One region of the Clostridium sp. BJN0013 genome, then DNA from elsewhere that is predicted to be linked to it. Evidence: riboswitches for the same ligand, from Rfam matches in the RefSeq annotation. Region 1 holds a riboswitch; each other region holds the start of a gene.
What was found. A riboswitch is a leader RNA that binds a small molecule or an ion and turns the genes downstream of it on or off. The one in region 1 is predicted to bind S-adenosylmethionine.

Region 1 (7,980 bases):
CACAATTGGTTCCAATGACATAAATACTTCCTACATAGAGGCTGCTGGAGGTATAAATATAGCTTCAGAAAATATTTCTAAAGAATCTAGCACTAGCAATGAAGGTACCAGTGTTGATTTTGAGTTTCTATACAAAAATCAGCCAGATGTGATTATAGCCACAAGTAAAAACACTTACGATTATATCATGGACACAAGCAGTTCAAATCAGTGGCAATCTCTAACAGCTGTAAAAAATAAACAAGTTTATCTTAATCCTAAAGGAGTATATTTATGGTCTGTAAGAAGTGCAGAAGGTGCATTACAACCTTTATGGCTAGCCAAAAATCTCCATCCCGACTTATTTAATGATTTAGATATTAAGCAAAAGGTAAAAGAATTTTATAAAAATTACTACTATTATGATCTATCAGCTAATGACATAGAGGACATATTAAATCCCAAAAAATAAATATGTATTAAGTATTTTATATAATACAAAGAATCAGCTTCCTTTGATGGTAATGCTGTCATTGCCATGTGGGTTCTATTGAGGACGTATTATGTAAAATATACTAACATACTTAACTGAGTATCTATTAAAAACAATTAAAATAAAAGAACTCCGCATAATACAATACAGAGTTCTTTTATTATTAAAAATAACCTTTTATATCATTAACTTTATTTAACCTTTCCCAAGGTAAATCTATATCAGTTCTTCCAAAATGTCCATAAGCTGCAACTTGCCTATATATAGGTCTTCTTAAGTCTAGGTCTCTTATTATAGCTGCTGGCTTTAAATCAAATACTCTATTTACTATATCAATTATCCTCTCTTCTGATATCTTTTGTGTGCCAAAAGTATCTACACTTATTGATACAGGTTCTGCTACACCTATGGCATAAGCAATTTGTATTTCTAGCTTGTCAGCAACTCCAGCAGCGACTAAATTCTTAGCCACCCACCTAGCAGCATAAGCAGCAGATCTATCGACTTTAGTAGGATCTTTTCCTGAAAATGCCCCGCCGCCATGTCTTCCGTAACCGCCGTATGTATCAACTATTATCTTTCTTCCCGTAAGTCCAGAATCTCCCTGAGGACCTCCAACTACGAACCTCCCTGTTGGATTTATAAAATATTTAGTATTAGAATCTAAAAATTCTGGTGATACAATAGGTTTTATAACATTATCTATTATATCTTTTTCAATTTGCTCCCTGGTCACAAATTCATCATGCTGTGTAGATACTACTATTGTATCAACTCTAATTGGTTTATTATCCGCATATTCTATAGTAACCTGTGTTTTTCCATCCGGTCTTAAATAATTCAATATACTTTCTTTTCTGACTTGTGACAACCTCTTTGAAAGTTTATGGGCTAAGTTTATAGGCATAGGCATATATTCTGGAGTTTCGTTTGTTGCAAATCCAAACATCATACCTTGATCTCCAGCTCCTATAGCATCTACTTTTTCCATTTTACCTACTTTGGCTTCTAAGGATTTATCAACTCCCATAGCTATATCTAATGATTGTTCGTCAATTGAACTCAACACAGCGCAAGTATCACAATCAAATCCATATTTAGCTCTAGTGTACCCTATTTCCCTTATAGTTTTCCTAACTACTTTAGGAATATCAATGTAACAATTGGTAGATATTTCTCCCATAACTAAAACCATACCTGTAGTAGTTGCAGTTTCACATGCCACTCTCCCCTGGGGATCCCGTTCTAAAATAGCATCTAAAATAGCATCTGAAATTTGATCGCACATTTTATCAGGATGTCCTTCTGTAACTGATTCAGATGTAAAAAGTCTTCTCATTCTTAATACCTCCCTATATAAAATAAAAAACCACTTCAGTAAGAAGAGGTTAAATAAATTAACTACTCTCTTATCTTGCAGACTTTTAACTGCCGGAATTGGCACCTTGGTGACCACACACTGGTTGCCGGGCTTCACAGGGCCTTTTCCCTCCACCTCTCTTGATAAGAGCTTTTATATAATGAATTTTCTTGGTTATGAAAATAACAAATTAAGTAAAATAAAAAACACCTAAAAGTGCCTTTTATGGTGGAGGAAGATGGATTCGAACCATCGAAGTCACTGACAACAGATTTACAGTCTGCCCCCTTTAGCCACTCGGGAATTCCTCCGCATTTGGTGCTGGCAGTAGGCTTCGAACCCACGACCTACTGATTACAAGTCAGTTGCTCTACCTGCTGAGCTATGCCAGCTTATTTTATTATTAAATGATGTGGTGGGCACAACAGGGATCGAACCTGTGACCCCCTGCTTGTAAGGCAGATGCTCTCCCAGCTGAGCTATGCGCCCAATTTTTATGGTGGAGGAAGATGGATTCGAACCATCGAAGTCACTGACAACAGATTTACAGTCTGCCCCCTTTGGCCACTCGGGAATTCCTCCGAATCTGGTGCTGGCAGTAGGCTTCGAACCCACGACCTACTGATTACAAGTCAGTTGCTCTACCTGCTGAGCTATGCCAGCTCATTCCCAGACTATGTATCTTTATAGAATATAAACACACATACCTAACGTAGATTAGTATACATTCTCATTCATTTATTTTCAAACCTACTATACCCGTATAATATAATATTAAAGGTTTATTACTCCATATTTCTTTAGATCCCTTTAAAAATCATATGTATATGGTTGAAATTTAATATTTTACCCGTTCTCATCATATACATTATATATAATGTTCTCTATCAAGTAATTCTTAGGTTTAGGTAGAGTTTACTCATAAGGAACGCTTTCCTCCATCTGAACCCTAGAAGAACTTATCCAAGGGCATAGTGTACTCATCCCCTCACTTTGAAGAAGATGGGAGTGTTAGCTAATTGCTTGCCTTCGGATAAAAACATTTATAAGGTTATACATAAAGGAAGGTGAATATATGAATAGAGTAAAAGTCAATTATAAAAATCCTGTGTCCTACCATGAACTTGCCTACTTTCTAAAGAATTACATTAATAAAGATACTATTATTGTATGTATTGGTACAGATAGATATATAGGAGACTGTTTAGGTCCTTTAGTAGGTAGTCTACTAAAATGCAAACACTTTCCTTTACCTACTTACGGTACAATTTCAGATCCTATACATGCTTTAAATATAGAAGATAAATTAAAACAAATAAAGTTAATTCATCCCTATAGTACTATTATAGGGATAGATGCTTGTTTAGGGAATCCAGAAACCATAGGAGAAATTCAAGCAAGGGATTTCCCTGTTCATCCTGGTAAAGGCGTAGGAAAGTCTCTTCCAAATGTAGGAGATTATTCAATAATAGGCATAGTTGATTCAAATGAAAATGAAAATCTCTTTAGTAACTCTAGTAATATTCGTCTGAATTTAATTTTAAATATGGCTGAAGTAATACTTTATTCATTAATTCATTCATATTATTTATATTATAACAATATATTATCTTAAGCCTATACAACAAAAAAACTAACTTAAATAAGTTTAATTTACAGTACAATAAGTTAGAGTTTGCTCTTTTAATATCTTAAAAATATATTTATTCCATATAGTTAATCTATTAATGTTATATCATCACCAGTAAAGAAAACTTCCATTTTATCTAAATATTCAAGAACTTTGCCTGTACCTAAAGCCACACAGGATATAGGATCTTCAACCACATAAACAGGTACTTTTGTAATTTCTCTTATTAAATCACTTAGTCCATTTAATAATGATCCTCCACCAGTCATAAAAATACCTTTTTCAGCTATATCCGCTGCTAATTCTGGTGGAGTTTTCTCTAATACTGCATGAGTTGTATCCGCTATAGAATTTACAATTTCCTTTAATGCTATTCTCATTTCTTCTGAGGACACTGTTATATTTTTAGGAAGTCCTGTAACCAAATCTCTTCCCCTTATTTCCATAGTCACTTCTTCTTCTCTGTCAAAGGCAGAACCTATATTTATTTTTAAATCCTCTGAAGTTCTTTCTCCAATCATTAATTTATGTTCTTTTCTGATATATTTCATTATAGCTTCGTCAAACTTATCTCCTGCTATTTTTATAGAGGATCTTACAACTATTCCTCCTAAAGAAATCACTGCCACATCCGTAGTTCCTCCCCCTATATCTATTACCATATTACCACTAGCTTTAGTTATGTCAATTCCTGCACCAATGGCTGCAGCTAATGGTTCTTCAATCAAAAACACCTTTTTTGCACCTGCATTTTTAGCTGCATCAATTACAGCTCTCTTTTCAACTTCAGTAGATTCACAAGGAACACATACTACTATTCTAGGTGCTGACATTCTTTTTTTCCCACAAGCCTTACCTATAAAATACTTTAACATCTTTTCTGTTACATCATAATCAGATATAACTCCATCCCTTAGTGGACGAATAGCAACAATATTTCCTGGTGTTCTCCCTATCATTTGCCATGCTTCTTCTCCCACGGCAAGCACTTTATCTCTAGTCTTATCTATAGCAACAACTGAAGGTTCTTTTAAAATTACCCCTCTACCTTTAATGTAAACAAGTACCGTAGCCGTGCCTAAATCTATACCCATATCAGTTCCTATATTAAAAAACATTCCTCTTTCACTCCTAATCTTACTAGCTTTTCACAATAAAAATATAAACTTATCATATTTATTATCATATCACATTCTAATTATAATGGGAATGTTTTTACCCCTCAATAGCTTTATATTTCATTTTTGTAGCTTTTCCGCCTCTTATATGCCTTTCTGCCTTGTTATAATCCAATATATTTTTAGCTTCCTGGGCAATTTGCGGATTTATCTTTGGTAATCTTTCTGTCATATCTTTGTGTATAGTACTTTTACTTACTCCAAAAACTTTAGCGGTTTTTCTTATAGTAGCTTTAGAACCTATTATATATTTGGCAACTTCTAAAACTCTTTCTTCAATGTAATCTTTCAAATTTATTCAACTCCTTTATACACTTGACCGCAATAAATAAAAACTTCTAAATATACTCATTACTCTCATAATCTTTCACAGTTGCTCGTCCCCCCTATATTTATAAATATGCTCATTAACATTTTTAAATTCATGGTGTGTTGGCCATTTCCCCATAAAATAGTAAGAAATGGCCTAATATTAATATTTTATATATTTAGCTGGATTTACAAACTCATTGCCTTTTAGAACTGCAAAATGCAAATGATCTCCATATTTCTCATATGCTGCTCTTAATGTACTTTTTCCTACTATTCCTATAGCAGTTCCTTTTTTTAATGTTTGACCGACACTAACTTCAACATTAGGATCCAAGTTAGAATAAATAGTTTTTAATCCATTTTGATGATCTATAATAACTTCTACTCCATCCTGAGTTGCTTTATTCACTTCTTCTACTTTTCCATCCATAGCTGCAAATACAGGTTTCCCCAACTCTGTTTGTATATCATATCCCAAATTAGGTCTATAGGTACCTGTAGAATCCCAATATACTGGATCTTCTGAATATGCTCTTGCAATATTTCCTTCCACTGGTTTTTGAAAAGAAGTACTAACTGAACTAGATACACTTTTTGAAGTTTCTTCGGATTCATTACTATTTGTTTCTTCACTCTTTTTTACTTGGAGAGCATTATCATAACTGGAAGAAGGCTTCTCATCTGTCTGGGCTGTTTCTTTGGTTTGTTTTTGCTCTAAGCTTACACTTTTCTGTAACTCAGCACTCTGATTTTTATTATTTCTAGCAGTTATTACTGCAACTGTTGCTACAACGCAAAGACAAACAAACAGTATTATATAAAAGCCCTCCTTTTTCAAAAAGTTAAATGCTCTACTAAAAATTTTTCTGTCCATATGAACACCTCCTTTTTGTAGTTTGTCCAGACAATAACAAAAAATACATATTTTATAATTTTTTCTTTATATTTTTTATAAAAAATAATAAAGAGACAAAATGAAATTTCATTTTATCTCTTTATTATCTGAGCTTTAGATAAACTTTATTTATTGCGAAATATTTCTAAATTTTGAAGCTCTGTTTTATTGTAATAATGGGCTAATATTTCTTTATAAGTTTTACCCTGTTTTGCCATGGCATTTGCTCCCCACTGACTCATTCCCACTCTATGCCCATATCCAATACACTCAATAATAATATTGTCTTTAAAATAAATATTAAAATCTGAAGAATTTAATGACATAATAGTTCTAAATTTTGCTCCAGATATAGTAATTGATCCTAATTTAATTTCTTTAACAGACCCTCCTTCATTTCTAGATTCTATACATACTTGATCAGATAAATTTTTTACGGACAATCTCGAATTAGGATATTGAGAATTTATTTTATTTATAAAATTAGTATAGGATAATTGTATAGAAGTTTTATACTTAGATGCATCTTCTTCCCCAGGGCTTTCTACACTCTTTAAATATTCTTCTCCCTTTCCAAACACATCTACTGCATTTTCTGTCCTACCCCCACTTACCGCAAAATAATAAGGTTCCATAACCAGTTTATTTTTATAGGTTAATATCTGTCCTGAAGTAGCTTCTACTGCATTTACTATTTTATCCCAATATTCATTTCTCTCAGATTCAGGCCAGTTTTTCATTCTTTCCTCTTTATTTGTGAATACTTGACATTTAACTGTATCACATACGTCTGCTCCAGTATTACTTTTATATTTTTTCCCTCCATATATCTCCATATGGGCTGCCCCAAAGGTTCTAGCTGCTACAGCTTGAGCCTTAATTGCTTCTTCCGAAAATTCCGCTGGCATTTCAGCTGCTACAACTCCTATTACGTATTCTTCCAAGGTCATTTTTTCTATTTTATTTTCTTCACTTATATATACTTTTATATACTGCGGATTATAATTATAGCTTTTATTTATGGATCTCATTAAAAATTCTGGTATAGTGTATTGGCTAATTTTCATGCCGTTTATGCCCAAAGAAAGTAATACTATAAATGCTGTACTCATAGATACTAAAATAATAAGTTTTTTGAAAAAGTTTGTAATACATCTTTTCATTTTGTTCTCCCGTATTATGACTTAATATATCCTTATTACATTAGCATTTAAATTATTCCAATGAAAATCTTTGAACAATAAAAAAGAAGAAAATTTTTATTTTACTTTTCTTCTTTTTTCTACTAATAACATAAAAATTATTCATTTATTCTTTCAATATCAGCGCCCAATGCTTTTAGCTTTTTTTCAATATCTACATATCCTCTATCTATATGATATACATCTGTAACTTCTGTTTTTCCTTCTGCCGCTAGCCCACAAAGTATAAGTGCAGCACCAGCTCTAAGATCTGTAGCTTTTACTTCTGCTCCTGTAAGCTTATCAACTCCTTCTATGACTGCACTTCTTCCATCTATCTTTATATTTGCTCCCATTCTTTTCATTTCCATTACATGCATAAATCTATTTTCAAAAATGGTTTCAGTTATAATACTTGTACCTTTAACTGTACTTAATAAACCAGTTACTTGTGATTGCATATCCGTAGGAAATCCTGGATAAGGCATAGTCTTAATATCTATAGGATTTAACTCTCTATTCCCATCTACAATTAAACTATTTCCTTCACATTTTATATATACCCCAGCCTCTGTAAGTTTAGCAATTATAGGCTTTAAATATTCCTCATTTATACCATTTATTCTAATCTTGCTCTTAGTTATGGCTGCAGCTACCATAAATGTTCCTGACTCTATCCTGTCACATATTGGACTATGACTACTACCTTTCAAATTTTTTACTCCTTTTATATGAATAGCCCTAGACCCTGCACCAGTTATATTTGCACCCATACTATTCAAAAAGTCTGCCAGATCTTTTATCTCCGGTTCTTCCGCTGCATTTTCTATTATAGTCTCTCCTTCAGCAGTCACTGCTGCCATCATTATATTTTCTGTAGCGCCTACTGATGGAAAATCCAAATATATTTTATTTCCTATTAATTTTTTAGCTTTTGCTTCTACAAATCCAT
Region 2 (7,980 bases), 750 kb from region 1:
TCCGTTCCTGCAATTCCATAAGGTTGGGGTGCTTTAACTTCAGGAACTCCAAAATGTTCTTCTAGTGCAGCTGCCATATAAGACCCCAGTGTATTGCAGAAAGTAACAGTGGCAGCAGCTTCTGAAAGCTTTTCTAAATCTTCCACTTTAGCTAGATCTACAACATAGTTAACTCTGAGCCCCAATTCTGCCAGCATGGGAGTGAATACATCACTACCCCAAAGGTTAATTATGTTTACTAGATCCCCTTGTTTTTTAGGATTTTTATTAACTATCTGCCTCAATATTCCATGCTGGGTAGCATCAAATCCTGTACTCCAGTGTTTTGATCTAAAACCTTCACAATACATGGGAATGACCGGAATATTAAGTTCTTCCTGCATTTTACTGGCTACACTATCTATATCCTCTCCAATTATTCCCGAGGCACAGGAAGTCCCAATAAATATAGCTCTAGGGTGATGCCTGTTCCATGCGTCCCTTATAGACTGTTCCAATTTATCAAGTGCGCCAAATACCATATCTGTTTCTTTCATATTAGTATTGATTATCTTTATATTTTGTATAGGCAGATTTCTAATGGCAAGTCCATTTCTATATATGGAATTGTAGGCTACCTGCCCTGTTCCACATCCTATTGGTGCATGTTGAATCAGAACTGCATCTCTTACATTTCCAGCCTGACATTCTACCATTTGCTCACTGCAAGTAGAACCTTGGGTAAAAGGTCCTGTAGCCTCACAAAGCCTTTTTCCTCCATTTCCCTTGCATCCTGCACAAGTAAAGGCAGAGTCTTTGGAAAGCTCTGAAGCTTTTCCGGTTTTCCAGCCAATAATAGTCCCCAGACGCTGTTCACGGGTATTTACTACAGAAGTATTAAGATTAAATTTCTTCATATATTACATCCTCCCTTGATTTAGGTATCTGAAAATAAATAATAAGTCAAAGGTGGTAAGGCTATTTTACATAAGACAAGGAAGCAGGTTCCTTTGATAGTGGGGCTATCATAGGGTTCTGCTGACGCAGTATTATGTAAGATAGACTACCATACTGGCTAATTATTTATTTGAAGATACCTTAGCTAATAAAACATGATTTTTTGTAAATTATATACTCAAATTAATACCATTAAATACCTCCTCATTTTTGTTACCTATCAATTTGCTTTCAACAAATTTTATTATTATATCTACAAACAACCCAAGAGCGGCTATAACAATTGCCACCCTCTGCTTCATACCTCCCGATAATTCATGGGGATATCTATTTTCAAAATTACTTAATCCCACAAGTTTAATAAATTTATTACTTATTTCTTTTCTTTCATTTTTTGGTATACCTTTTATCTCAAGGCCAAATTCAATATTTTGTTCTACAGTTCTCCATGGAAATAGTGCATATCCTTGAAAAATAATACCTCTGTCCAAATCTGGTCCTTCAATTAACTTATCATCTATATATAGTTCACCTGATGTAGGTTTAGACAACCCGGCCAAAATATCTAAGAAAGTTGATTTTCCACATCCACTGGGTCCTACAATAGTTATAAATTCCCCTTTTTTTATTTTTAAATTAAAATTGTCCAGTGCCAAAAATTTTTCACTTTTTTCGCCACTTTCAGATTTTACATCATAAAATTTCTGTACATTTTTAACTATAATTTTGTAATTATCAGATCTTGATTTCTCAATTACTTTACTCATTTAATTTTCCTCCTAATTTTTAACTATAAAATTTGGTGATGAAGCTAAGTTAGTATATTTATCAAACTTATGAGTGACTATATCACTAACCTTCACTTTTGTATCCTGAGGAAGTGCTCCGCTTTTTATACTCCCATCTATCCACTCTTGTATATCACTATCTTTTATAGTTCCATCAATGGCATAGTAATGATTGGCACTTACAGGTACTCCTATAGCCTCTTCTACCATTTTATTTACTTTAGCCCTTTCTTCCTTATTTGGAATACTTTCATTTATATACCTTTCTGCTTTTTTAACTGCCACTATAAACTTTTCAATCTCTTCTGGATGCTTTTCTATAAAGCTATCTGAAAAATAGTAAAGATAAGTTCCTCCATTTTCACCGGCTATAGGTTCGCTTGTAGTAAGTATATTACCTATTCCGCTATCTTCAATAGATTTATAGTATGGTGGGTGAACTACAGCAATTTGAATAAGACCTTTCTTTAGAGCTAGAACCTGTTCTACATCAGGCATTTGAATCCATTCAATTTTATCTATAGGTATATTATTTTGATCCACAAACAATTTATAAGATAAATAATCTACACAAGAATTTCTAGAATTAGTTCCAACTTTAACTTTTCCATCAAAGTTTTTAATATCTGCTAATGTTTTTATGGAACTATTCTTATTACTTACCCACCACATATGCTGAAGATGCTCATAGTCATCTGTATCTTTTGATGGTTCTACAATAGATCTTGCTACAGCTTTTATTTTGGCTCCTCCTTGTGCAGCAATGGCTAAATTATTAGGATGTGCATCTCCAAAATCATTATTCCCATTTAATATAGATGGAAGCCTTTGTGCAGGCTGTGTATCCCCTGTATACTCTACTTTTAAACCTTGTTCTTTAAAATATCCAAGCTTATCCGCTATTACAATAGGTGCTGCAGTACAATCTTTCCTGCTCCATGTTCTAACGACCTGTAACTCTTCACTTTTATCAGCATTAGCTGCTTCATCCTTATTACTGCCACAAGCTGAAAAAATCAATGTTGATACAAATACAGTACTTAATATTAAAGCTAATTTTCTATTTTTCATTTTTAGTTTCCCCCTTAAAAGTGCTTTATTATCTAATATTTTTAAGCTGTAAAAGATTCTTCTTTCCAGACTACAACCTTTCTTTCTATAAAAGCTATTGTTTTATTTATAAGTATTCCTAATACTGCAATTGTAAATGCTGCTGCAAAAAGTCTATTAATTTGAAAATTAACCTCTGAATTTAACACCATCCACCCAAGTCCTGCACTTGCACCAATCATCTCAGCTGCAATCAACATAAGAAATGCATTTCCCGAACTCAGTTTCAATCCTGCAAATATATTAGGTGCTGAACCCGGCAAAATGATTTTCCAAAACAATTTTACTTTAGATGTACCCATAGCCCTGGCGGCTTTAATCAGAAGTGGATCGATAGTTTTTACTCCTGTTATGGTACTAAACAGTATAGGCCATATGGAAACCCAAAATATTATCGATATTTTGGCTACCTCTCCAATTCCAAAAAGTAAAATAAAAACTGGAAGTAATGAAAAAGGATTCACCTGAGCTAAAATTTGAAGTAGGGGATCTAAAAATTCCTCAACCTTTTTAAATCCTCCCCCAAGTAAGAAGCCTAATGGTAGTGCTATAACTGCTGCCAGCATGAACCCTATTATGGCTCTCATAAGACTTACTTTAACATGTACTATCATTTCATTTTTCAATATAAGATCCCAAATTGTACTAATGGTTTCTGAAAAAGTAGGTATAAATTGGTGATCAGCTATACCTACTATGGGGGCTATCTGCCAAAAAACCAGAAACAATACAATGGCTAAACTTTTTCTTAAAATTTTAATTACCAATTCATTAAAACTGCCCTTGCTATTTGAAATTTTTATATTTTTTGTCATATTTTTTATATTCATATTTACCATTCCCCTTTGTACTTGAATATTTATGAATCTTTTTCAAGTAATTCTATGGCTTTTTTTATACTCTGTTCTATACTAAAATACATTTGAAATACTTTTATTCCCTTCTCATGCAGCATGGTCAAAGGTTCAAAACCTATCCTCAATACAAGTACTGCATTGCAATCCTCTATGCTTTTTAAGATATTTGATATCTTATTATCATGGCCATCACATTCACTTATACCACTGCAGTATTTGTTTATGATCCTTTTTTCTTTAAGTTCAATTTTCCCGTTTATTACATCATATATATAGAATTGTGACACATGTCCAAAATGTGCATCTACATTTACACCGGACTTAGTTGCAACTGCAAATCTATATTTACTCTTCTTATAAATTTTTTCTTTACTGTTAAGCTTAACTATATTTTTCCCTTTAAAATCATGTTCAGTATCATTTCTAAATTCACTAGATATATCCTTGTCTAAAGTTCCTATTGCATCTGCCCTACATTGTTTGCAATGATACATCTGCTTTAAATCCAGTTCGCATTTTTTTCTCATATGGTTTAACTCCAAATCACTTACAGTAGGCATATTCTCAAATACACTACCCTTAACAGGTATAAGAGGCATAATGTTTGTCATGTATGCTCCACACTCTTTAACTTTTTTAACTACTTCTGGAATATGATTGCTATTAATTCCTTTTATCATAACAATATTTACCTTGCATATTATACCTTTTTGAGTAATATATCTAAGACCTGATAATTGATTATTTAACAATACATTCCCTGCCTCTTCTCCTTCAAGAACACTTCCTAGATAATTAACATATTTATATATTTTGCCACTTATTTTAGGATCCACTGCATTTATAGTTATAGTGACATGAGTGACCCCCAGTCTTATTATTTCATCTGCATAAAAAGGCAACATCAATCCATTGGTAGAAAGACAAAATGTAATATTTGGTGATTCCTTTTTTATTAACTCTATAGACTTTTTAGTTTCTTCAAAATTTGCCAGTGGATCTCCTGGACCTGCTATACCCACTACAGTCAAATTTTTCACTTTTTCTTTTACTATATTAAATTTATCTCTAGCTTCCTCAGGAGTTAAAACTTCACTGGTAACCCCTGGTCTAGTTTCATTCACACAATCATATTTTCTATTGCAAAAGTTACAGCTTATATTACACTTTGGTGCTACAGGGATATGCATTCTTGCATATTTATGGGCAATACAGTTGTAACAGGGATGGGTTAATGTCCTCTCTTCTATACTTCTTGCAAAATCTATGCTCATATTTTATTTATCTCCTCTCTGCATAACTTAAATATAAAAAAAGACTAAGTAAACCGAATAAAATTCAGTTTACTTAGTCTCCAGTGTGTCTGGTCAACTAAGGTATCGAAATTAATATTATACAATAAAAAACTTCTTACAGATGAAATGTAAGAAGTTTAACTCTTTCTTAATGTCTCATCTTTCAGGTTACCCCGCAGGAATTAGCACCATTGAATAAATAACATCCAGGTTGCCGGGCATCATAGGGCCAGTCCCTCCGCCTCTCTTGATAAGAAATTTTATATTAAATTTTAACTAACATAATGTGTATTTTTACTTGTTGATAGTACTATACAATTTTTTAGTTCTTTTGTCAATAGCTAATTTTTTATAATTTAAAATTTTTTTTGTAGATTTCAATCATTTATCAACCTCATATATAATTGTTTAATTTACACAAAGTTTATATGTTTTTTAAAAATTTTTCTTGCTTTTTTACACTTTATATTGATATAACTAAGTCATGAGAGATACGCCTGGAATCTCAATATTGATTTGGAGGATAATAAAATGGATAATAAATCTGTACAGGGAAAAGTTCAAACAGTATTAGGTCTAGTAGACAGCAATAAATTGGGATTTACTATTACACATGAGCATCTTTTGATGGATATGTCTATATTAGTTCCAAAGTTTGTTACTCTTCTATTCAGAAAAATAGCTAGGAATATGAAGAAAACAAATGTAGACGATGCAATCCATGAAGCCATTTTATTCAAAAAAGCTGGCGGCAATACCATTGTTGACGTGACACCTCGTCATATTCGTTTTGATACCCAGGTGTTGGTACGTATTGCTAAAGAGACAGGAATCAACATTGTTATGGGTACGGCTTATTATATTGAACCCACATTGCCAAGGGACATGAATAACAAGACTATAGAAGATATTGCCAATGAGTATATTAATGACATTACAAAGGGTTTCGATGATACTGGAATTAGGGCAGGCATCATTGGAGAAATTGGTTGTTCCTGGCCAATCACGGAAAATGAGATAAAATCTCTTAAAGCAGCAGCAATTGCTCAAAAGGAAACTGGAGTACCAATAAGTATTCATTCTGCTTTTCATCCTGATGCACCATTTGAGATTTTAATAATATTAACAGAAGCTGGTGCTGACCCAGAACGAATTATTCTAGGTCATATGGAATTTGCTTTTTCTAATGAAGCAAGATTAAAATTTGCTGATTTGGGCTGCCATATACAGTTTGATAGTTTAGGAGTTTCTGACACGGTGTTTAAAAGGTCTGGTTGTAAGATAACAACAGACGTTCAACGTGTAGACCAAATCAAGGAACTGATTGAACATGGTCATTTGGGCCAGATACTGGTTTCTCACGATTTCTGCACTAACGATTGTATGACTTATACTGGTGGTCCAGGTTATATTCATATACCAACTAAAATTCTACCATTAATGAAGGAAAAAGGCCTGTCAGATGCACAAATTCATACAATAACAGTAGACAATCCTGCACATATTCTAAGTATTACATAATTTTTCTGTGATCTAACAGATGCAATGTATAAGCAAAAGAAACGTTTATTCCTTTGTAGTAAACCGTTATATAATAGCATCGGTTGTTTTTATTCTAACGCTAGAAAACCGTATTGCTAATATGATACAATTTTTATATGCACAGTTTGGCGTTGTATAATATTGTACAAGGATAGGAGAACAAAAAAATGGATTATAAAAAGTTCATAGAGGAAAAAATGAACTAGATGATTTTGCAACAGATATTGGAGTAAGGATTCTGGAAATCGGGGATGGCTATGCTTGTGGTGAGCTTCTTATTAAGAAGATACACATAAATCCCATTAATGCTGTACATGATGGTGTTATTTTTACCTCTGCAGATAAAATAAATAATACCATAAACAAATTATTATTTAGACAGATAATTACGTGTTTATATAAAGAAACTATGTATTAAGGTTATAATATATGCTTATATCAGGAATAGAAGGGTATTTATGTCACTAACTACAGAGTTATATGGAAATTTATTTGGATACATATATAATTCAAGTAAATATTTTTAATGAAGCTTGGAAAATATAAATTATGAGGTGATATAAATGACTGATAAAAAATACAGTGTAGGTAAAAATACTGATATAAGCAATATAAAAGATATATTTATAAGGTTACCTATATGGAAGATGAATAAAAGACCTGATGCTATCCCACATAATGATCCTACAAGACAAAGTGATTTTAGGAATGAAAAAAATGAATAAAACTCAGAATATCTTCTTAACCCCAAGTCAGTTTATATTTATACTAAAATCAGCTATTGTAGGTATTGAGCTTATGCACTTGCCTAATCGTATTATAAAATTTGCAAAACAGGACAGCTGGATTAGCTGCATATTAGGAACAATATATCCTTTATATATAGTTATTATAGCAAATTATCTGTGTAAAAAGTTTCCTAAAGACAATATACTGACATTGAGTAAAAAATGTTTTGGAAACTTTTTAGGAAATATTTTAAATATTATTTTTATATCTTTCTTCTTATTTGTGCTTACATCATCATTTTCCGAATATGCCAATTTATTCAGGATGTATTCAACTCCTTTTCTGAAGCTTTATCAGATTCTTCTCACTACTTTAATTCCCATATCATACATTGCTTATAAGGGTATAAAACCTTTGGGAAGGCTAGCTGAAGTAGGTTTTTATTTAACTATAGGATTAGTTATTCTTCCTATAGCTATTTTAGCATATGGGAGTTTTTTAAATCTGATGCCTGTATTTGGCTCAGGACTAACTAATATATTAAAAGGTTCAAAAGAAACTGTCTTTGCCATTTCTGGTATGGAGATTATATTTCTTATTTATCCTTTTTTACAGAATAATAAAAAGTTATTAAAATGTGGTATAGTGGCTACTGCTATTATAGGATTTATTTATACATGGTCTGTTTTTGCAACTATTTATTACTTAGGTATTGAAACTCCT
Region 3 (7,980 bases), 1.7 Mb from region 1:
ATCAACTAAGGCTCATATAGATATACCTAAGATAGTGAGAAAGACTATAAGTGATATTGGATATAATAATTCAAGATTTGGATTTGATGCATCTAACTGTGCTGTAATAACATCCATAGATGAGCAATCCTCAGATATTGCACTTGGAGTGGATGATTCTTTGGAATCTAGAAATGGTGAAAAAGATAGTATTGAGGCAATTGGAGCAGGAGATCAGGGAATAGTATTTGGATTTGCAACTAATGAAACACCGGAATATCTACCCCTTCCAATAGTATTGGCTCACAAGCTTGCAAAGCAGCTTGCGGAGGTAAGGAAAAATAATATAATTCCGTATTTGGGTCCGGATGGCAAAACCCAAGTTACAGTAGAATATGAAAGGGATAAGCCTATTAGAATAGATACTGTACTCATATCTTCTCAACATGAGGATAATATAAGTCATGATAAAATTGAAGAAGATATAATAGATAAGGTCATTAAAGTAGCAATACCAAAATGGTTAATAGATTCCCATACAAAGTATCTGGTTAATCCTACTGGACGATTTGTAAAAGGGGGGCCAGAAGCGGATTCAGGTCTTACGGGAAGAAAAATAATAGTTGATAGTTATGGAGGATATGGGAGACACGGAGGCGGAGCATTTTCAGGGAAAGATCCAACTAAGGTAGACAGGTCAGGAGCTTATGCTGCAAGGTGGGTGGCAAAAAATTTGGTGGCAGCGGGCATAGCAGATAAAATTGAAGTAGAAATAGCCTATGCCATAAGTGTTGCTAAACCTGTATCTATAAGTGTAGATACTTTTGGCACAGGTAAAGTAATAGATGATGATCAAATAGTAGAAATTATAAATGAAGTATTTGATTTAAGGCCGGCAGCTATTATAAGGGATCTTAATTTAAGAAGACCTATATATAAAAATACTGCTGTATATGGACATTTCGGCAGAACTGACATAGATGCCCCTTGGGAAAGGCTTGATAAAGTTAATGAAATAAAAAGTGTATATAAAAATTATAAAAAATTGGTCAGCAGTCTTTAATTATATTAGTATATCAAATAAATCATTATACCTTGCATAATACTGCTTGAACAGCAGTATTATGCAGCAAAATATTGGAGGGGAAAATATAAGATGATTGATAAGAACAATGTTGATTTTATAACAAAATGCATTCATGTAGGAAATGGAATTGACAAGGAAACAGGAGCTATCAGACGTCCTATAACTATGGCAAATTGTTATAGACTGCCGGAGGATGCATCTTCTATAAATTGGAGTGATGTAGATCAGCTACTTTATACAAGGAATACTTCTGCTAACCAGATATACCTTCAGGAAAAGTTAGCTTCCCTTGAGGAGGGAGAAGATTGTGTGGTACTTGCAAGTGGTGTTTCTGCATTGGCTGGTGTATTTTTTGCCTTTTTAAATAAGGAGTCACATGTAATTTGTTCCAATGTCTCCTATATAGCAGTTTATAGATTATTAAATGAATATTTACCAGATAAGTATGGAATAGAAGCAAGTCTTGTAGACACTTCTAATTTAGAAGAGATAAAAAGAGCAATACGACCAAATACAAAGCTTATCCATATTGAAACTCCAGGAAACCCTACTACTAAAATAAGTGATATTGAAGAAATATCTAAAATTGCAAAATCCATTGGAGCTTTATTAAGTGTTGATAGCACCTTTGCATCTCCATTTTTACAAAAACCTCTGCAGCTTGGGGCTGATCTTGTCATACACAGCTTGACAAAGTATATAAATGGACATGGAGATGCCATGGGAGGAGCAGTAATTGGTAAAAAAGAACTTATAGATAAAATAAAACGTGAAGCTATGGTTAATCTGGGAGGAACTATAAGTCCTTTTAATGCATGGTTAATTATGCGTGGAGTTGTAACACTTCCACTGCGTATGAAACAGCATAGTGAAACTGCATTGGAGGTGGCTAAATATCTTGAATCAAACCCAGTAGTAAAGTTTGTAGCATACCCTGGACTAGAAAGCCATCCGCAGCATGATATTGCCAAGAAACAGATGAAAATGTATTCGGGGATAATTTCTTTTGCACTTAAAGCAGATGTAGATACACATAATAAATTTATTAATTCACTGGAATTGATCACTCAGGCCGTTTCATTAGGGCATGATGAGAGCTTAATTGTTTATACTGGCCCAAATGATGAGAGAATTAACTTTTACCCAGAGGTGTTTAAGGATGGATATGTTAGATTTAGCATAGGACTAGAAAGTGCTAGTGATATTATATCTGATTTAAAACAGGCCTTGGAAAAATGCGGATTACAGTAAGTTGGTAAATAAAAATTAAGTAAGCATTATCTGGAGAAATACTTACTTAAAGAGCAGATTTAATTTTTATGTAAATCTGCTCCTATTTAGTATAATAGAATTATTTTAAATAGATATTATTATAGCTTATTCAAATCATAAGGTGTTTCCTGATATACATAATAATTGAGCCAATTTAAAAATAGTAGGTTAGAATGGCTTTTCCAATTTGATAAAGGGGTTTTATCTGGATTATCATCTGGAAAATAATTTTTGGGTATATCTATAGGTAAATTCAGTGCTATATCTCTTTCATATTCTGATTTTAATGTTAAAGTATCATATTCAGGATGTCCAGCAATAAAGATCTGGCGTCCACCTTTTGTCGCTACTATATAGACACCAGCTTCCTTGGATTCAGAAATTATTTCTAGTTCAGGAATTTTTTCGATATCCTTTCTTTTTACAAAGGTATATCTGGAATGTGGCGCATAAAATATATCATCAAAACCTCTAAAAAGTTTAATATTAGCCCTATTTATAGTATGAGAGAAAACACCGGATATTTTTTTATCCAGCATATATTTTGGAATTTTAAAGTGATGGTAAAGTCCTGCCTGAGATCCCCAGCATATATACATAGTTGAATAAACATTTTGGGTACTCCAATCCATAATTTCAGTTAATTCTTTCCAATAATCAACGTCCTCAAATTCAAGTTTTTCTATGGGTGCACCTGTTATTATCATACCATCGAATTTTTTGTTTTTTATCTCTTCAAAAGTTTCATAATATTTAATTAAATATTCTTCAGGAGTATTTTTTGAATTATGAGACTTTAAATACATTAAAGATATATCAACTTGTATAGGTGAATTACTTAACAATCTTAAAAGTTGTATTTCAGTAATGGTTTTAAGGGGCATTAAATTTAATATAATTATATTAAGTGGTCTTATATCTTGTCGTACTGCATGATTTTCATTCATAACAAATATATTTTCAGCTTTTAATACTTTAGAAGCTGGAAGATTATTAGGTATATTTATTGGCATAAAATCCCTCCTTAAATTATAATATTTTTAGTGGTAATCAAATAAAAATCTTATTATTCAAATTTCAATTTTGGAGTTAAAATAAAATAAAAGTTATTTTTCTGTAAGAAAAATAACTTTTACAATAAACTAATTTGAAATTATTTTCCTTATCTCTCAGAAATAATCTGCTGGAATTAACACCATACATTTTAATAAAATGTTGGTTGTCGGGTTTCATAGGGCCAGTCCCTCCGCCGCTCTTGATAAGATTAAATTTGATTTTATATTACATGCTATACTAAAATTTCATTTTTGTCAATAATTCATTTTAACTGAAGACTAATCGATTTAAAGACCGGATTCTCTAAATTTATGTTCTGAAGTTCTTATTAAATTATGTAAAGGCCGTTTTAAAAGTGACAAAAGTAAAAATACACAAGAAAAATCATAATTATTACTGCTTAGTTTATTTTGAATATCTTTTAATTCTTTATTTAAATTTATGTAATAATATATTATATTACTGACTAGTCAGTAATATAATTAAACATCTTTTTTGTACTGGTGTCAATAAATTAAACCATGAAATTTATTGATTAGTCTATTTATTCTCTTAGACTTTATCTAAATCTAGAAATCATTTAACATAAATAGTATATGAGAATTAAAGCATGGCCAATCTTAGATAAAAAAGAGTATGCTGTTTATAGAGTAGTTAGTAAAGGCATAATAGGAGATAGGCTGGCGTTAAAAATGCCTTAAATACGAAACTTATATAATTTATGGATTATGTGATATAATAATATGTAATGTAGATAAAGTATTAGTTCAGTAACAAATTGTATAAAAAATTTTAATGAATAAATATTTATTTTGAAATTTCACTTTTTATAATACCTTAGTTTTTTCAAAATGAGTATAATCAGTGTAAACCATGTTACTGGTTATAAATTGTTAACAATATTGACACATAAGTGTAATAACTATTTAGTAATATGTAGTAATATTCATTATTATAAAATTATTATAAAAGCCTTTTTAGGCGGAAATGGAGAGAAATTATTATGAAATTTAAAGGTAAGAGTGCATTTGAAAAATCAGGTAAGTTTTCCAGCTGGATTGCTTTTTATATTGCTGCTTTAGTCACAGCATTGGTTGGAATTGCATTATTGGTAAATAATATTATATTATTTAGAAAGACTGTAAATCAATATGTAGCTCAAGGGTATTCTGCAAATATTGTACTTGAACAATTAGTACCATCTCAATTATTACCTGGAATATTTGAGTTTATTGGTGTGTATGGGGGAATTGTATGTATTTTAATAGGAATAGGTATAATTAATAAGAAATTTTCAAAACTTTTTGGTAAATTATATAATTGTGATAATAGTTTAGAAGAAGATATGCCAGAACAAGAGGTTATCGAAGTAAATCAGGCAGAAAATGTAGAAACTCCAAAAAACACAGAAATGGATAAATACGATGAAAATAAGGGTATAGAAGAGACAAATAAAGAACAATAGCCAGTAAAAAAAGTTTTACTTTTTAATCTTAAGTCAGTACATATTAAACATATAATTATATAAAGAAAAATAATTTATATTATTTTATTCCAATATTAAAAAAAAGATTATATAATTTAATTAAAACAAAAATATGGGGGATGTTTGCTGATGGATTGGAAAGAAAAGTATATTTATGAATTATGCAGTAAAACAATTGATGGCGAAAAGGCGTTAAATGCAATTAATAACTTTGTAGCTGAGATGAAAAACGTATTAGACAAGTATTATGTAAAAAAGTCTACTATAGAAATTGATGAGGATAAAAATACTATTAAAATTTATGGAAATGTTATAAAATGGAATATTACTGGAGAAAAATTTGAATTAAGTTCTAATAATGGTAAAAGTATAAATATATCTGTTTATAAAAATAAACATAAAATTAGATATTGTGAGGGTAGTCATACTAAAAAATCAGGAGTGTATATACTTAATAATAGTGATGCATACAATCATTATGTAGATGAAGCTTTTGAATATCTGTTAATGCTAGATAATTAGTGTATTAAATTTTTTAATTATTCTTCTCTTTGTATTGAAAATTAATATGTAAATCATTAAAATATCATAAATCTATTTTATCCGAAGGCTGCCGACAACATTCACAACTCCTTTAAAGTGGGAGATAATCACTGATATGCTATGGATAAGTTCTTCCAAGGTTCAAATGGAAAAAGGTAGTTCTCATGAGTAAGTTCCACCTGAACCTAAGAATCACTTGATATGTAAATTATATTACAGTATAAATGAAAAAGAATAGTGGCAACATATAAACGTAATTTAAAGTGGTTAGATTATAGATTCATGATATGGAGGAGAATAAAAGTATGAATATTAACGACAAGAATTTACAAGAAGCAAGAAAATTAAATCAACAATCTAAAAATAAAAAGGGAAATGCATCAAGCAATGTGAGTTCTTTAATAAATAATGATTCAAATATTCAAGAAGCCAGACAATCGAACCAGCAATCAAGGGAAAAAAGTAGTTCACCTAGTTTTACTAATAGTATAAATAATTTAGAAGAAACTAAAAAATTAAATCAACAATCAAGACAAAATAAAGGTAAATAACTAACTAATTAATTTTACCAGTAAAATTTACAAATAAAATCCATCATATTACAGTAACATAATATGATGGATTTTAGTAAATATTTTATAAATGTGAAGTGTGAAGTTTTATTGCATTGATTAGGAATTTAAGCATATCATCTCAATTAAGAGGACAGCCCTAATAAAAAAGATTATGAAGTGTTTTAAATTATATAATATACATTTAAAAATTTATACGATTGAACTTAAAAATTGTTTGATAAATTATGGCAGTTTATAAAAATAGAAAGAAGTGATATATATGGAAAGGACATTAGTACTTATAAAACCAGATGCTATGGAAAGAAAATTAATGGGTGAGATAATATCTATTTATGAAAAAAAGGGATTGCATATAGCCGCTTTAAAGATAGTAAAGCCAACTATAGAAATAGCTGAAAAACATTATAATGAACATAAAGGCAAACCATTTTTTCAAGAGCTGATTAATTTTATTACACGCAGTGAAGTCTGTGCTTTAATTATAGAGGCGGATAATGCAGTAGAATTAGTGCGAAAAATAAATGGAGATACAGACCCTTTAAATGCAGAAGTAGGAACTATAAGAGGAAAGTTTGCTATATCAAAATCTGAAAATGCAGTCCATTCCTCAGATAGCTCGGAAAGTGCAGAACGTGAAATAGAAATATGGTTCTCTAATTAAATTTTATTTAAGTGGTATATTGAGTTAAAGCTGAAATATCAAATTGAAATTATTATGCTCTAACTTTAAAGCTTAAACCAGTAAAAGCAGCTTATACAACAAAAATTAATTTTAAGGGAAATTATTTGCAATAACCTTTAACTGCATCTCTCCATACTATATATCCCTTTCCATTTATATGCAGTCCATCTACAGTATATTCCCGGTAAAGCTTATTTTCATTGGGTAAAGTGAAAAGAGAATATAAATCTATATATTTAATATCAAAATTTTTACAAAGTTCTCTTAAAGAAGCATTTAGCTCTATTATTTGTTTGTCATTTGTATTAGTTTTAAATAAATCCTTATTTATAGGTAGTACACTTTGAACATATATAGTAGTGTCAGGGGAATTCTCTTTTATAGTTTCTAGTATCTTAGAGTAGTTAGTTATTATGTTTTTTGAGGTTAAGCCCCTGCCTATATCGTTTATTCCCAGCATAATAAAAATTTTGCTTGGTTTTAATCTGGTTATTTCACTTATTCTATTTAATGTACCAGAGGTTGTATCATAACTTATACCTCGATTTAACACATTAGGATTATTCAATAGTTCATTCCATTCGGCAATATCTATCAAGCTATCTCCTAAGAATATTATTTTTCCATAACCACTATAGGTATTCATAAAAGTGGTTACTCTGTTTATGTAATATTGTTGATAGATATCAGTACTTAAATTTATATTGATCATTTGTTCCATATTTTCTGGATTTGAAGAACTAGCAGTATTATTTAAATAATTAGAGCTTGAGGATGTAGAGCTAAAAGGTGTATATATTTTATTAATATGTTTTTCGCAGTTTACTAAAATAATTAATAATGCTAGAGTAACTATAATTAATGTTGAAATTTTTTTGATTTTCATATATTATCTCTCCTTGTATAATGTAGTTACAATATTCGATAGAAAACTATCTTGAATTCTAACGAACATTATAACTCATTTCTTTTAATTCATTCGAAGATTTTCTACCCGATAGGGTGTACTAATCTCGTCTAATTTAGTTTTCTATTTAAGCCACACTAGTAAATACTGTCGTATAATATCTTCTGAATAGAAGATAGATGTATCTCTCCTAGGAAGTAACTCTAAAAAGTTATTACTACCTGAAAAAAGAGTATCATTCCATCAGTGAGAGTTCTATGTTTAGAGTGTTATACAATTTTAATTTTACATATTTATTTTTAAAAAAATTAAAATAAATATACTTCCGTAAAATTTAATTACATAACTAGAATAACATGTTATTGAAAAAATTGTTTAAAAAATATGTAAAAA

Region 2: linked by a shared signal. The riboswitch ahead of nifB (nitrogenase cofactor biosynthesis protein NifB) and the one ahead of metK (methionine adenosyltransferase) in region 1 are both predicted to bind S-adenosylmethionine.
Region 3: linked by a shared signal. The riboswitch ahead of metA (homoserine O-succinyltransferase) and the one ahead of metK (methionine adenosyltransferase) in region 1 are both predicted to bind S-adenosylmethionine.

The regions. Positions count from the first base shown of each region.
Region 1 is NZ_CP162495.1:323,635-331,614, reverse strand. Features, by position in the region: gene AB3K27_RS01835 (ABC transporter substrate-binding protein) at 1-451, shown strand, start outside; gene metK (methionine adenosyltransferase) at 636-1,811, opposite strand; SAM riboswitch class I at 1,879-1,982, opposite strand; tRNA gene AB3K27_RS01825 (tRNA-Tyr) at 2,059-2,143, opposite strand; tRNA gene AB3K27_RS01820 (tRNA-Thr) at 2,149-2,224, opposite strand; tRNA gene AB3K27_RS01815 (tRNA-Val) at 2,246-2,321, opposite strand; tRNA gene AB3K27_RS01810 (tRNA-Tyr) at 2,330-2,414, opposite strand; tRNA gene AB3K27_RS01805 (tRNA-Thr) at 2,420-2,495, opposite strand; gene yyaC (spore protease YyaC) at 2,908-3,447, shown strand; gene AB3K27_RS01795 (rod shape-determining protein) at 3,549-4,580, opposite strand; gene spoIIID (sporulation transcriptional regulator SpoIIID) at 4,678-4,932, opposite strand; gene AB3K27_RS01785 (peptidoglycan DD-metalloendopeptidase family protein) at 5,113-5,826, opposite strand; gene spoIID (stage II sporulation protein D) at 5,973-7,010, opposite strand; gene murA (UDP-N-acetylglucosamine 1-carboxyvinyltransferase) at 7,148-7,980, opposite strand, start outside.
Region 2 is NZ_CP162495.1:1,077,518-1,085,497, reverse strand. Features, by position in the region: gene AB3K27_RS05760 (nitrogenase component 1) at 1-896, opposite strand, end outside; partial or broken gene AB3K27_RS05755 (ABC transporter ATP-binding protein) at 1,218-1,703, opposite strand; gene AB3K27_RS05750 (ABC transporter substrate-binding protein) at 1,716-2,795, opposite strand; gene AB3K27_RS05745 (ABC transporter permease) at 2,837-3,664, opposite strand; gene nifB (nitrogenase cofactor biosynthesis protein NifB) at 3,694-4,965, opposite strand; SAM riboswitch class I at 5,140-5,243, opposite strand; gene AB3K27_RS05735 (hypothetical protein) at 5,518-6,507, shown strand; gene AB3K27_RS05730 (hypothetical protein) at 7,092-7,253, shown strand; gene AB3K27_RS05725 (GerAB/ArcD/ProY family transporter) at 7,246-7,980, shown strand, end outside.
Region 3 is NZ_CP162495.1:1,995,536-2,003,515, forward strand. Features, by position in the region: gene metK (methionine adenosyltransferase) at 1-1,042, shown strand, start outside; gene AB3K27_RS10285 (PLP-dependent aspartate aminotransferase family protein) at 1,136-2,317, shown strand; gene metA (homoserine O-succinyltransferase) at 2,437-3,351, opposite strand; SAM riboswitch class I at 3,498-3,603, opposite strand; gene AB3K27_RS10295 (hypothetical protein) at 4,398-4,859, shown strand; gene AB3K27_RS10300 (hypothetical protein) at 5,010-5,402, shown strand; gene AB3K27_RS10305 (hypothetical protein) at 5,729-5,974, shown strand; gene ndk (nucleoside-diphosphate kinase) at 6,258-6,659, shown strand; gene AB3K27_RS10315 (GDSL-type esterase/lipase family protein) at 6,781-7,566, opposite strand.